Linked DNA regions of Prochlorococcus marinus XMU1402. The protein of the gene in region 1 binds, or shares a complex with, the protein of each later gene. Links are inferred from orthologs where the notes say so. Each region holds a gene or a part of one and is shown in the gene's direction. Other genes may lie near its edges.

Region 1 (8,333 bases):
TTTTAGAACTTAGTGAGGCAAAATAAAATTCACAATCGCCAACATGGTTTTTAAAACTTTCTCTTATTTTTTTCTCAATTCTTTTCCTTAGTTGAAATAAAAGCCTTTCAATATCGTTATTGTCTTTTTTATCTATAAATAAAATCCACTGACTTATAAATGGAGCATTTGCTTTAGCTAAAGGACCTAAGATTTCATTATTAACAGGTACTGTTCTCCAAAATGTCTTGTTGATTCTTAATTTATCTGCTTCCTCTTCACATATTGATTTACATTCTTCAATTTTCTCTTTTTTATTAGGCATGAAAATCATCCCTATACCTTTATCATATTCTTTTTTATTTTTAAGATTAACTTCTTTTTCTAAGTAATTCCAGGGAATTGAACATAAAATACCCGCTCCATCTCCTGAGTCACTATCCCCTCCACAACCTCCTCTATGCTCCATGCAGCTAAGGCCTTTAAGGGATTGTTTTAGGATCCAGTTGCTTTCTAACCCTTCAATATTTGCTATGAAACCAACTCCACACGCGTCTTTCTCACCAATTATTCCATTGGGGGAATAACTATCTTGATATGGCTCAACGATTCTTTTGATACTCTCTCCCATAGATTATTTAATTCTTTTTAGTTAATTATGTATTTCTATTATAAAAATAAATATGAAAATAAATCTAAAGATAATGAATATTTACCTAAGAAATTTAATTTCACAAATTTTTTAAAAAATATCATTAAAAACTTTTAGTTGGTGCTCTTAAAAGGTTATGATGATTAAATGTTTATTTTTTTTTAAATATAATAGATGCCTACCATCTCACAATTAATAGGTTCAGAAAGAAAACGTCTGACTAGAAAAACAAAATCTCCTGCACTTAAAGCTTGCCCTGAAAGAAGAGGGGTATGTACGAGAGTTTATACATCAACTCCTAAAAAACCTAATTCAGCTTTAAGAAAAGTTGCAAGGGTGAGATTAACTTCTGGTTTCGAAGTAACGGCTTATATTCCTGGAATTGGTCATAATTTGCAAGAACACTCTGTAGTACTACTAAGGGGTGGAAGGGTTAAAGATTTGCCAGGAGTTAGATATCATATAATAAGAGGAACTTTAGATACCGCTGGAGTCAAAGATAGACGTCAATCCAGATCAAAATATGGTGCAAAAGCTCCAAAAGATTAATTTGTAAACATCACTTCTTTAAAAAAATGTCACGTCGAAATGCAGCAGTAAAAAGACCAGTTCTTCCAGATCCCCAATTTAATAGTCGTCTTGCTTCAATGATGATTTCTCGGTTGATGAAACATGGTAAAAAATCAACTGCTCAAAAAATACTATCTGATGCTTTTTCTATAATAAGCGAGAGAACAGGTAGTAATGCAGTAGAGTTATTTGAAACAGCCGTAAAAAATGCTACTCCTCTTGTCGAGGTAAGAGCTAGAAGAGTTGGTGGTGCAACATATCAAGTTCCTATGGAGGTTCGCCAAGAAAGGGGTACAGCGATGGCTTTAAGATGGCTCGTAACATTCTCACGTGCAAGGAATGGCAAAAGCATGTCCCAAAAACTTGCTAGCGAGTTGATGGATGCAGCAAATGAAACTGGAAGTTCAGTTAAGAAAAGAGAAGATACTCATAAAATGGCTGAAGCCAATAAAGCTTTTGCACATTACAGATATTAATTTCATCAAAAAGGTACTTAAGTAGTTTATTATTATAAAAGTTTGCTTTTAGGGTGAACTATACTTATCAAAAATTATTTTATTTGGAGCTTTAAAATTGGCACGCGACTTTCCCCTAGAACGAGTAAGGAACATAGGTATAGCCGCTCATATTGACGCAGGTAAGACAACAACAACTGAAAGAATCTTATTTTATTCAGGAGTAGTTCATAAGATAGGAGAGGTTCATGATGGTGCTGCTGTAACAGATTGGATGGACCAAGAAAGAGAAAGAGGAATTACTATTACTGCTGCTGCAATATCTACTAGTTGGCAAGATCACAGAATTAATATTATTGATACTCCCGGACACGTCGACTTCACTATTGAAGTGGAAAGATCTATGCGCGTCCTTGATGGAGTCATAGCTGTATTTTGTGCAGTTGGTGGAGTTCAGCCTCAATCTGAAACTGTTTGGCGTCAAGCAGATAGATACTCTGTTCCAAGAATGGTTTTTGTTAACAAAATGGACAGAACAGGTGCAGATTTCTTAAAGGTTAATAAACAAATTAAAGATCGATTAAAGGCAAATGCACTCCCAATTCAGCTACCTATTGGAGCTGAAGGTGACCTTACAGGCATTATTGATTTAGTCGCAAACAAAGCGTATCTTTATAAAAATGATTTAGGCACTGATATTCAAGAGGCTCCAATTCCATCCGAAATGGAAGATGAAGCTGCTGAATGGAGAAATAAGTTAATGGAGAGTGTTGCAGAAAATGATGAAGAGTTAATTGAAATTTTCCTTGAAACTGGAGAACTATCTGAAGAACAACTAAAAAAAGGAATTAGGGAAGGGGTTTTAAAACATGGATTGGTCCCAGTATTGTGCGGCTCAGCTTTCAAGAATAAAGGGGTTCAACTTGTTTTAGATGCTGTTGTTGATTACTTGCCAGCTCCAGTTGATGTGAAACCAATACAAGGCGTTTTACCAAGTGGTAAAGAAGATGTAAGACCTTCAGATGATAATGCTCCTTTCAGTGCGCTCGCTTTCAAAGTAATGTCCGACCCTTATGGGAAACTAACTTTTGTAAGGATGTATTCGGGGGTTCTTTCAAAAGGAAGTTATGTAATGAATTCTACTAAAGACGCCAAAGAGAGAATCTCTAGATTAGTAATTCTTAAGGCTGATGAAAGAGAAGAGGTGGATGAACTAAGGGCTGGAGATTTAGGTGCTGTATTAGGTCTTAAGAACACAACAACTGGTGACACTTTATGTAATACAGAAGATCCTATAGTTTTGGAGACATTGTTTATCCCAGAACCAGTTATTTCAGTAGCTGTGGAGCCAAAAACTAAAGGGGATATGGAGAAATTATCAAAAGCTTTAACTGCTTTGTCTGAAGAGGATCCTACCTTTAGGGTCAGTACAGATCCAGAGACAAATCAAACAGTGATAGCTGGTATGGGTGAACTGCACCTAGAAATTCTTGTTGACAGAATGTTAAGAGAATTTAAAGTTGAAGCAAATATTGGAGCGCCTCAGGTTTCTTACAGAGAGACTATTAGGTCCAGTTCTAAAGGTGAAGGTAAATATGCAAGACAAACTGGAGGAAAAGGTCAATATGGTCATGTAGTAATTGAAATGGAACCTGCTGAAGTTGGTAAAGGCTTTGAATTTGTTAATAAAATTGTCGGTGGAGCAGTACCGAAAGAGTACATTGGTCCTGCATCAAATGGCATGAAAGAAACCTGTGAATCTGGTGTTCTTGCCGGTTATCCACTAATTGATGTAAAAGTAACACTAGTCGATGGTTCATTCCACGATGTAGACTCATCTGAAATGGCCTTCAAAATTGCAGGTTCAATGGCTTTTAAAGATGGGGTTAAAAAATGCAACCCTGTCCTTCTAGAGCCTATGATGAAAGTTGAGGTCGAAAGTCCTGATGACTTTCTTGGATCTGTAATTGGTGATCTCTCTTCTAGAAGAGGTCAAGTAGAAGGACAATCTGTTGACGATGGATTGTCTAAGGTACAGGCCAAAGTGCCCTTAGCCGAAATGTTCGGTTATGCCACTCAACTCCGATCAATGACTCAAGGTCGGGGTATATTTTCAATGGAGTTCGCAAATTATGAGGAAGTTCCTCGTAATGTTGCTGAAGCTATCATTTCCAAGAATCAGGGCAGCTCCTGATCTCTAAACCAAAAAAACTCTTAAACCCTCGATTCTTTAATTCAAAATGGCTCGCGAGAAGTTCGAAAGGAACAAACCACATGTCAACATAGGTACTATTGGCCATGTTGATCATGGAAAAACAACACTAACTGCTGCTATTACTAATGTATTAGCCAAAAAAGGTCAAGCCCAAGCTCAAGACTATGGAGACATTGATGGTGCTCCTGAAGAAAGAGAGCGTGGCATTACAATTAATACAGCTCACGTCGAATATGAAACTGAAGGCAGACATTACGCTCATGTCGATTGCCCAGGACATGCTGATTATGTAAAAAACATGATTACTGGGGCAGCTCAAATGGATGGAGCTATTCTAGTTTGCGCAGCTACTGATGGTCCTATGGCACAAACAAAAGAGCATATTCTTTTAGCTAAACAGGTTGGTGTTCCTGCTCTAGTAGTTGCTCTAAACAAGTGTGATATGGTCGATGATGAAGAAATCATTGAACTTGTTGAAATGGAAATCAGAGAACTATTAGACAGTTATGACTTTCCTGGAGATGATATTCCTATAGTTCAAGTTTCAGGTTTAAAAGCTCTCGAAGGAGATTCAACATGGGAATCAAAAATCGAAGAATTGATGAAAGCAGTTGATGCAAGTATTCCTGAACCTGAAAGAGAAGTTGATAAACCATTCTTGATGGCAGTAGAAGATGTTTTCTCAATTACTGGTAGAGGAACTGTGGCTACTGGAAGAATTGAGAGAGGTAAAGTTAAGGTTGGAGAAGAAGTCGAAATCGTTGGAATAAGAGATACAAGAGTGACAACTGTTACTGGAGTAGAAATGTTCCGTAAACTTCTAGATGAAGGTATGGCTGGCGATAACGTCGGTTTACTTTTACGTGGTGTTCAGAAAGAAGATATAGAAAGAGGAATGGTCCTTGTTAAGAAAGGATCCATTACTCCTCATACTCAGTTTGAAGGTGAAGTTTATGTCCTCAAAAAAGAAGAGGGAGGCAGACATACGCCTTTCTTCGCAGGATATAGACCTCAGTTTTACATCAGAACAACTGATGTAACAGGTCAAATCACAGCATTTACTTCTGATGATGGCTCTAATGTTGAAATGGTTATGCCAGGTGACAGAATCAAGATGACTGGAGAATTAATTTGTCCAGTTGCTATTGAACAAGGTATGCGATTCGCAATCCGTGAAGGTGGACGTACTATTGGGGCTGGAGTAGTTTCTAAGATTCTCAAATAATATTTTTGAATCTTAATAATTTAACCTCAATCATCTAAGATAAGTAAATGGATTAGGGTCATTGTCAACCAATGGCCCTCAATCAAAAGTTAATTTTGAAATCATGACTGCATCAATTGCACAACAAAAAATAAGAATAAGACTAAAAGCATTTGATAGAAGAATGCTTGATTTGTCCTGCGATAAAATAATACAAACTGCCGATACTACCTCTGCTTCAGCAATAGGACCAATACCTTTACCTACAAAAAGGAAAATTTATTGTGTTCTTAGGTCTCCCCATGTTGATAAAGATTCTAGAGAGCATTTTGAAACAAGAACCCATCGAAGAATTATCGATATTTATAGTCCATCTGCAAAGACTATTGATGCCTTAATGAAGCTGGATCTTCCTAGTGGTGTAGATATAGAAGTTAAACTGTAAGAATTCCCGAAAACGACTTTAATTGACTAACATAAAATATATTTATGAGGTTTAAATGGGAGAGCTCTCAGTAAGGGAATTACCTTTGTTTCCTTTGCCAGAAGTAGTCCTTTTCCCTCAAGAAGTATTGCCTCTACATATTTTTGAATCAAGATATAGAATTATGCTTCAGTCTGCTCTAGAGACTGATTCAATGTTTGGGGTTATAAAGTGGGATCCAACCTCTAAAACTATGGCTAGTGTAGGCTGCTGTGCCCAAATAATAAAACATCAAACAGCAGAAGATGGGAGAAGTAATATTATCACTCTTGGACAACAAAGATTCCAAGTTTTAGAAATAGTTCGCTCAACTCCTTTTTGTACAGCGATGGTAAGTTGGATTAGTGATGACAATACTGATAATCTTCAAAAATTAGACTCTCTTAAAGATTTAGTCAAAGAAGCACTTAATGATGTAATTAATCTTACAAGTAAATTAACTAATACCAAAAAAAATCTGCCCGATAAATTACCAAACAACCCAATGGAATTATCATTTTGGATAGGCGCTCACTTGGGAGGTCCCGTTGCTGAGGAACAGCAAAGACTTCTTGAAGAAAGAAATACTTATATTCGTTTGCAAAGAGAATATGAAATGCTTGACCATACAAGAAAACAACTCGCTGCAAGAACAGCTTTGAAAGAAAGTTTTCCTGACATAAAAGAAAATTAAATGATTGAATTAATATTACCTGTTCTTTTATTATTTTTTTTTATATTAGTCTTATTCATTGTTTGGAGATTTAAAGCTAGAAAATATATTTCTTCTGGTACAGTGGCAACTGCATATGATGCTTGGACAGAGGATAAATTACTTGAGAAATTGTGGGGAGAGCATATACACTTAGGCTTTTATGCTCCTGGAAATAAAAATATTGATTTTAGAGAGGCTAAAGTCCAGTTTGTTCATAAATTAGTCAAGTGGAGTGGTTTAGACCAACTGCCTAAAGGTTCCAGAATACTTGATGTAGGTTGCGGAATAGGCGGAAGTTCTAGGATTCTTGCAAAACATTATGGGTTCAATGTTACTGGAATTACAATTAGTCCTGCTCAAGTAAAACGAGCAAGAGAACTTACACCTTCTGCACTTAATTGCAATTTCCAAGTTATGGATGCATTAGATTTAAAATTTCAAGATGGAACATTTGATGCGGTTTGGAGTGTTGAGGCAGGTGCACATATGAATGATAAAGTAAAATTTGCTGATGAAATGTTGAGGACTTTAAGGCCTGGAGGTTATCTGGCATTGGCTGATTGGAACTCAAGAGATCTCAGAGCATATCCCCCATCTTTTATTGAGAAGTTAGTTCTTAAACAGTTACTTGAACAGTGGGTACATCCTAATTTTATTAGCATTAACGAATTCAGTAATATACTTCGAACTAATAAAAATAGTGCAGGAAAAGTTTTTTCTGCAAATTGGAATTCTTATACCAATCCTTCTTGGTACGACTCTATTATTGAAGGTATTCGAAGACCTTTAGTTATTTTGTCTCTTGGTCCTTTAGCTATAGTAAAGTCCATCAGAGAGATTCCAACAATACTTCTCATGAACTGGGCATTTAGAAAAGGTTTGATGGAATTTGGTGTTTATAAATGCAGAGGATAAATTAATCTAGCTCAATATTTTCAGAAAAATAATTTCCAAAATCTACAAACTGGTTACATAGGGGTTTGAGATTATTCTTTAATTCAATAAAATCTTTAATATTATTTTGATTATTAATTTCTAAATCAATAAAAATGACATATTCTCCTAACTCTCTTTTTGAGGGCCTTGACTCAATTTTACTCATATTAAATCCATAATCTGCAATATGTTGTAAGGCTTTAAGTAAAGCACCAGGTTGATTTGAGATTAATGAGAAAGCAAAACTGACAATATTAGCTGAATTATAATTTGATTCTTTACTCAATAAGACAAATCTAGTGCAATTCCCTGTGACATCGTTAATAGGAAATGCTAATTCTTTAAGTCCTTCTATTTGAATTAATGATTTTGAACCAATAGCTGCTCTAAATTTACTCCCTTTTACCATATTTACTGCTTCAGATGTTGAATTTGTAGGAAGAGGGATCGCATTTGGAAGATTTTCAGATAACCATTCTGAACATTGAGCTAATGCTTGAGGATGAGATAATACTTCGGATATGACTGACATGTCTCCATCACTTATTAGTGCGTGTTTTATGGGTAAAACAATCGCTCTATTGATAAAAATATCAGGAAATTTCCAAAGTGCATCAAGAGTAGCAGTAACTCCCCCTTCAACAGAGTTTTCAATAGGCACTACAGCAGCATCACAATTGTTGTAGGCTATCGATTTAATGACCGAATGTAACCCATTACATGGTACAAATATAGGTGTCTGAAAATTGGCAAGCTTTGATAGTATATGAGCTGCTTTTTCTGCATATGTCCCCTTGGGACCTAAATATGCAACTTGTTTGCGCATGATTAATCGTAAGAAAAAAAAGAGTTCAAATAAGCATTGGAGGGATATAGAAAATGTTGTTGTCTTTTGATGCCAAACAGAAATTAAAGCTTTCTGTAACACGAAATAAAGAATATCTTTCTAAATATCTTTTGGAAGAAGAAAGAGTTGTTGGAGCAATGCTGGACTCCAAAAAGTTAGTGCCTGAAGGAGAAGGTAGATACAAGTATACAGTAACAAGTTTTAAGGTTTTCCAATTAGATATTAACCCTGTTGTTTCAATTGGGGTAGAGAATAAAGATGGAATTTTAAGAATGAGTGCCCTTGAAAGCACTTTAG
Region 2 (5,916 bases), 140 kb from region 1 along the record:
AATTCAATATTGATTGATTCAGAATGTGCTCTAAGTACTGGGACTCGAACACATGTAGCAGAGAGCTTTAAATCAGCAATATTTAATATTTTTCTGGTCTCATTAACCATTTTCATCTCTTCTTCGCAGTAATTATTTTCAAGCATGGGAGAATTATGTAAGAACAAATTAAAAGCAAGAGAGTATGGCAAAACTTCACTTTTTTGAGGATTACCATGAAGAAATTGTTCAGTTAAAATTTTTAGTTCCTCCATCGCTAATTGCCCTGCACCACTTACAGATTGATATGTTGAGACTACAACTCTTTGAATAGTCGAAAGTTTATTTAACGGAGCTAAAACTAATGACAATAAAATAGTAGTGCAGTTTGGATTTGCTATTACCCCATCATGATTGAGTACTTCACTAGCATTTACTTCAGGAACTACAAGAGGTACATTCTTATCTAATCTAAAAGCACTTGAATTATCTATCATTAGAGCATTTTGTTCCATAATTGTAGACAACCATTTTTTTGAAATATTTCCACCAGCTGAAGCTAAAACTAAATCAAGATTTAAAAATTCTTCCTTAGTGGTTTTTTTTGTGACTAATTCTTCACCTTTCCAAATAATCTTTTTCCCTTCTGACCTCTCTGATGAAAGCAAAACCAGTTCTGATATTGGGAAATTACGTTGTTCAAGAATTCTGAGTAATTCAGATCCCACAGCACCTGAAGATCCTAAAACAGCAACTTTTAATGGCCTACTAGGCAAAAACGGAGATTGTCTCACACTTTAAAAATGATTTTTATTAATAGATTGACTATTTTTTTTACTTTATCAAAAAATTTACTTTCAAGGAAATCACATAATGTGAAATAATTAAGTTACGTCTTTATAGCAATAATTACACAAAAACATGGCTAAAGAAGAATTAATAGTCAAAACAACTCCTCTGCCTCAAAGTAGAATTTCATTTGAATTAGAAATACCATCGGAGACATGCAAAACCTTTATTAATGAGACAATCAGCACTATTAGTCGTTCGGCTAAAATTCCAGGATTTAGACTTGGTAAGATTCCTAAACAAGTTCTAATCCAAAGAATTGGAATAACACAATTACATGCATCTGCTCTAGAAAAAATAATTGATAAATCATGGCAAGAAGCATTAAAAATTAAATCTATTGAGCCTCTTAGTGAACCAGAATTGGTAGATGGCTTTGAATCTTTACTTGCAAAATTTAGTCCTGAAAAATCACTTAAGGTTACTCTTCAAACTGACATTGCCCCCGAAATAAAACTAAAAAAATCCAAAGGACTTAGTGTTGAAATCTCAAAAACTAAGTTTGATCCTAAGTCAGTAGATGAAGCTCTAGAAAAATCTAGAAATCAGTTTGCAAATATTATCCCAGTAAGCAATAGAGCAGCGAAATTGGGTGATATTGCTGTAGTTAGTTTCAAAGGAAAATATAAAGATTCTGGTAAAGAGATTGATGGTGGAACAAGTGAATCAATGGATCTTGAATTAGAAAAGAATAAAATGATTCCCGGTTTCGTTGAGGGAATCGTAAAGATGAAAATTGGTGATACTAAAACCCTAAACCTTAAATTTCCTGAAGATTATTCTCATGAGGATTCAAGAGGCAAACAAGCTATATTTGAAGTTAAACTTAAAGATCTCAAGGAAAAAGAATTACCTGAACTTAATGATGATTTTGCAAAACAGTCTGGTAACAAAGAATCATTAAAAGAATTAAGGAAAGATATTGAAAAGCAATTAAAAGATAATTTTGAAAAAACTCAAAAAGATATCAAAATTGAAGCTTTATTAGATGCCTTAACAGATGAATTAGTTGCTGAAATTCCAAAATCTATGATTGATTTAGAAGTGAGAAATAATATTGAACAAACCGCCCAAAGATTTGCTCAACAAGGTCTTGATGTTAAATCTACTTTCACTCCAGAATTAGTTAAGTCATTAGCAGAGTCCACGAGGCCTCAAGCTGAAAAAAATGTTAAAAGAAATTTAGCTCTAAAAGCATTAGCTGAAAAAGAAAATATAACAGTTGATAAAGATGAAATTGATTTAAAAATGAAAGATTATGAAGATGCAATCTCTAAATCTTCAAAACAAATAGATATTAAAAAATTAACAGAAGTAATAAATAACGATTTACTCAAAGAAAAATTAATAATATGGCTTGAAGAAAATTCCGAAGTAAAAGAAAAAACTACAAAAACCTCTAAAGCTAATAAAACCTCCAAAACAACAAAAACTGCAGCAAAAACAACAAAAACTAAAAACTAAAAATAAAAAATAAAAAAATAATTTGTGTAATTTCTAACTAATTAAAAGAAAACCCTTTAAATTATTAATATGATGAAAATTATTCTGTGAATTCTGAAAAAAAACATTTAATCCAAAGCTCAATAGGTTCTTACGAAAGCATTAATAAAACTAGTGCTGCTGTTCCTACCGTAATAGAACAATCTGGTAGGGGAGAAAGAGCTTTTGATATTTATTCAAGACTATTGAGGGAGAGAATTATTTTTTTAGGTACTGGAATTAATGATCAAGTATCTGATTCTCTAGTTGCACAATTATTATTTCTTGAAGCTGAAGATCCTGAAAAAGACATTCAAATATATATTAATTCTCCTGGAGGCTCAGTAAGTGCAGGAATGGCAATATACGATACTATGCAACAAATATCCCCAGATGTGGTGACAATATGTTTTGGAGTAGCTGCAAGTATGGGGGCATTTCTACTCTCTGGTGGGGCAAAGGGGAAAAGATTGGCTTTACCTAATTCCAGGATAATGATTCATCAGCCTCTCGGAGGTGCACAAGGTCAAGCAGTAGAAATTGAAATTCAAGCTAAAGAAATACTTTTTCTCAAGAAAACATTAAATTCACTTTTATCAGAACATACTGGACAACCTTTAAAGAAAATTAATGAGGATACTGAAAGAGATTATTTCTTATCTCCGGCAGAAGCAGTCGAATATGGATTAATCGATAAAGTTATCAAAAAATGACAAGGGAGACTTATTTTTTAAGAATATGATGACGAATCGATGTTTATGAGCAATCCTAGTGAATAGGGTTAATTAACACCTTTAATTTTAGACTTTAAAATCGATGGCTAAATTCGACGCCCATCTTAAATGTTCATTTTGCGGCAAATCACAAGATCAAGTTAGAAAGCTAATAGCTGGTCCTGGAGTTTATATCTGTGATGAGTGCATAGATCTTTGTAATGAAATTCTTGATGAAGAACTACTTGATAATCAATCTATTACAAACAACTCCCCACAAGTAAAAAAGAAGTTATCAACTGATAATCCCAAAAAATCTATTCCTTTAGAATTGACCTCAATTCCTAAACCATTAGAAATTAAAAGTTTTCTTGATAACCAGGTTGTTGGACAAGAATCTGCAAAAAAAATATTATCAGTAGCTGTATATAACCACTACAAAAGATTAGCTTGGAAAGTTAAAGAAGAGAATAAAAATAGCAATTCACAAGATTCACAAGCAACGAAATTACAAAAATCAAACATTTTACTTATCGGGCCAACTGGAAGTGGCAAAACATTATTGGCACAAACTTTAGCTGAGTTTCTTGATGTTCCTTTTGCAGTTGCTGATGCAACGACTTTGACAGAGGCTGGATATGTAGGAGAAGATGTTGAAAATATACTTTTAAGACTTCTACAAAAATCAGAGATGAATGTAGAGCTAGCTCAAAAAGGAATTATTTATATAGATGAAATAGACAAAATTGCTAGAAAAAGTGAGAATCCCTCAATTACTAGAGATGTCTCTGGTGAAGGGGTACAGCAAGCATTATTAAAAATGCTTGAAGGAACAATTGCCAATGTGCCGCCGCAAGGAGGCAGAAAACACCCCTATCACGACTGTATCCAAATTGATACGAGTCAAATTCTATTTATTTGTGGAGGAGCTTTTATAGGTTTAGAGGACATAGTTCAAAAACGTATGGGTAAACACTCAATAGGATTTACCACCAACGAAGATCAAAACAAGGTTAATTCAAAAAAATTAGTTGATCCACGAGATTCCCTAAAAAATTTAGAGTTAGATGATTTAGTGAAATATGGGTTAATTCCAGAATTTATTGGAAGAATTCCAGTTTGTGCCGTATTGGATCGTCTTACTAAAGAAACTTTACAATCTATTCTGACTCAACCAAGAGATGCTCTCGTAAAGCAATTCAAAACGTTGCTAAGTATGGATAATGTTGAATTATCATTTGAGCCTGATTCTGTTGAGGCAATAGCGAATGAAGCATATAAAAGAAAAACAGGCGCAAGAGCATTAAGATCAATAATTGAAGAACTAATGCTTGATATTATGTATACTTTGCCTTCTGAAGAAAATATAAAAGAATTCACAATTACAAAAAAAATGGTAGAAAATTTATTCGCATCCAAAATTGTTAAACTACCTTCTGGATCAAAACGAATCATTAAAGAGTCTGCATAAAAATTGGAATTTAATTGTTGAAATTTAAAAATTACTTTATTTAATTAATGAATAATAAATGTCTAATTTACATAAGCCTTTTCATCAAAAATATAGACCAAAAAACCTAGATGAACTTGTTGGGCAAAATTTTATATCTATTACTCTAAAACAAGCATTATTAACAAAACAGATTGCGCCTGCATATCTTTTTAATGGTCCAAGAGGCACTGGCAAAACATCAAGTGCGAGAATATTTGCGAAATCTTTAAACTGCCAAGCATTCGAACAACCAACAATAAAGCCTTGTGGTAAATGTAACTTATGTAGACAAATTACAGATGGGATTGCTTTAGATATTACAGAGATTGATGCAGCATCTAATACAGGAGTTGAAAATATAAGGGAAATTATAGAAAGAGCGAGGTTTGCTCCTACTCAAGCAAGATGGAAGGTATACGTTATTGATGAATTTCATATGCTTTCCACAGCAGCTTCAAATGCTTTACTAAAAACTATTGAAGAACCACCCTCAAGAGTTGTATTTATCCTTGCGACAACAAATCCTGAGAGAGTATTGAATACAATACAAAGTAGATGTCAAAAGTTTGATTTTAGAAGAATAAGTCCCAAGGACATTTTTCAGCAATTATCAAAAATATCAGCAAAAGAATCGATTCAGTACGAAGTTCAAGGATTAAAAATGATTGCAAAAAGATCCAATGGAGGAATGCGAGATGCACTTAGCCTTCTTGAACAAATTAATCTTCTACCGGAAGGTATAACGATTAAAAATGTTCATAACTTGTTAGGTGAAGTATCGGAAATTGAATTAACAAATCTAATTAAATCATTAATTGAGAATAATCCAGAGTCATTAATAATCACCTGCAATAAATTATATGACGATGGAAACGAACCACATCAAATAATTATTGGATTATTGAATATAACGAGAGATTTACTACTACACTCTACAAAAAATAAATATTCTGATCTTTATTACACATCTGAAGAATTTCAAGATGAATTAGACAAAATCTCAAAAAAAATAAATAAATCAACAATAATTAATTGGCATAAAAATCTCAGGAATATTGAATATCAAATCAAAACAAGTGATAATCCCAGGCTTTGGTTTGAAATACATTTAACTGGTCTATTAGATAATCAAAAGATTGAAAATATTGAAAATATTGAAAATAAGCAAGAAAATAAAAATATTTTCATCAAAGAGAAAAATCTCAATACAACAAGCAAGGAAATAATTAATGAAGAAAATATTTCTAATGAAATTCAAAACTCAGCCACCAAAGAGAATATAAGTCGAGAAAAATTTATTTTAAAAGAAGACGAAAAATTAGAAAATTTCAATGGTCTCGAAAAAGAAAAAATGGGAAATATTTCTAACAATAACCAAAACAATATTGGGTCAAATAACTT

What was found.
Region 2: the proteins of rpsG (region 1) and tig are in contact, whole or in part, in a crystal structure (PDB 3GTY), measured with the Thermotoga maritima proteins. The link is inferred for Prochlorococcus marinus XMU1402 from one-to-one orthologs. Residues at the interface, in WP_004081843.1 of Thermotoga maritima: Lys34, Lys52, Lys55, Glu59, Arg62, Gln63, Glu66, Asn67, Lys69, Val71, Arg95, Ala109, Lys110, Lys111, Gly112, Arg113, Pro114, Glu117, Glu121, Ile124, Ala125, Tyr127, Asn128, Asn129, Thr130, Gly131, Lys135, Asp139, Arg142, Met143; in WP_004081061.1 of Thermotoga maritima: Glu122, Val124, Val129, Leu130, Tyr133, Glu188, Gly259, Ile262, Tyr263, Glu266, Ser270, Glu273, Gln274, Glu277, Arg308, Gln311, Ile312, Ser315, Tyr316, Glu325, Arg329, Arg336, Leu363, Phe366, Trp367, Arg373, Leu377, Arg381, Leu384, Glu387.

What each region holds. Positions count from the first base shown.
Region 1 is NZ_JAAORD010000002.1:413,300-421,632, reverse strand. Bases 1-2,941 are described here. They hold rpsG (30S ribosomal protein S7), read left to right. Parts: upstream 1-1,206; coding sequence 1,207-1,677; downstream 1,678-2,941. Other genes in these bases: fusA (elongation factor G), read left to right, coding at 1,775-2,941; rpsL (30S ribosomal protein S12), read left to right, coding at 806-1,180; gltB (glutamate synthase large subunit), read right to left, coding at 1-610. Also shown: more of fusA, read left to right, coding at 2,942-3,850; tuf (elongation factor Tu), read left to right, coding at 3,897-5,096; rpsJ (30S ribosomal protein S10), read left to right, coding at 5,200-5,520; HA141_RS08495 (LON peptidase substrate-binding domain-containing protein), read left to right, coding at 5,576-6,232; HA141_RS08490 (methyltransferase domain-containing protein), read left to right, coding at 6,233-7,168; pheA (prephenate dehydratase), read right to left, coding at 7,170-8,015; HA141_RS08480 (DUF1997 domain-containing protein), read left to right, coding at 8,069-8,333.
Region 2 is NZ_JAAORD010000002.1:563,453-569,368, forward strand. What follows is about bases 197-3,096. They hold tig (trigger factor), read left to right. Parts: upstream 197-900; coding sequence 901-2,292; downstream 2,293-3,096. Other genes in these bases: HA141_RS09305 (aspartate-semialdehyde dehydrogenase), read right to left, coding at 197-773; clpP (ATP-dependent Clp endopeptidase proteolytic subunit ClpP), read left to right, coding at 2,379-3,023. Also shown: more of HA141_RS09305, read right to left, coding at 1-196; ATP-dependent protease ATP-binding subunit ClpX, read left to right, coding at 3,127-4,494; HA141_RS09325 (DNA polymerase III subunit gamma/tau), read left to right, coding at 4,553-5,916. UniProt on the Bacillus subtilis protein: Involved in protein export. Acts as a chaperone by maintaining the newly synthesized protein in an open conformation. Functions as a peptidyl-prolyl cis-trans isomerase.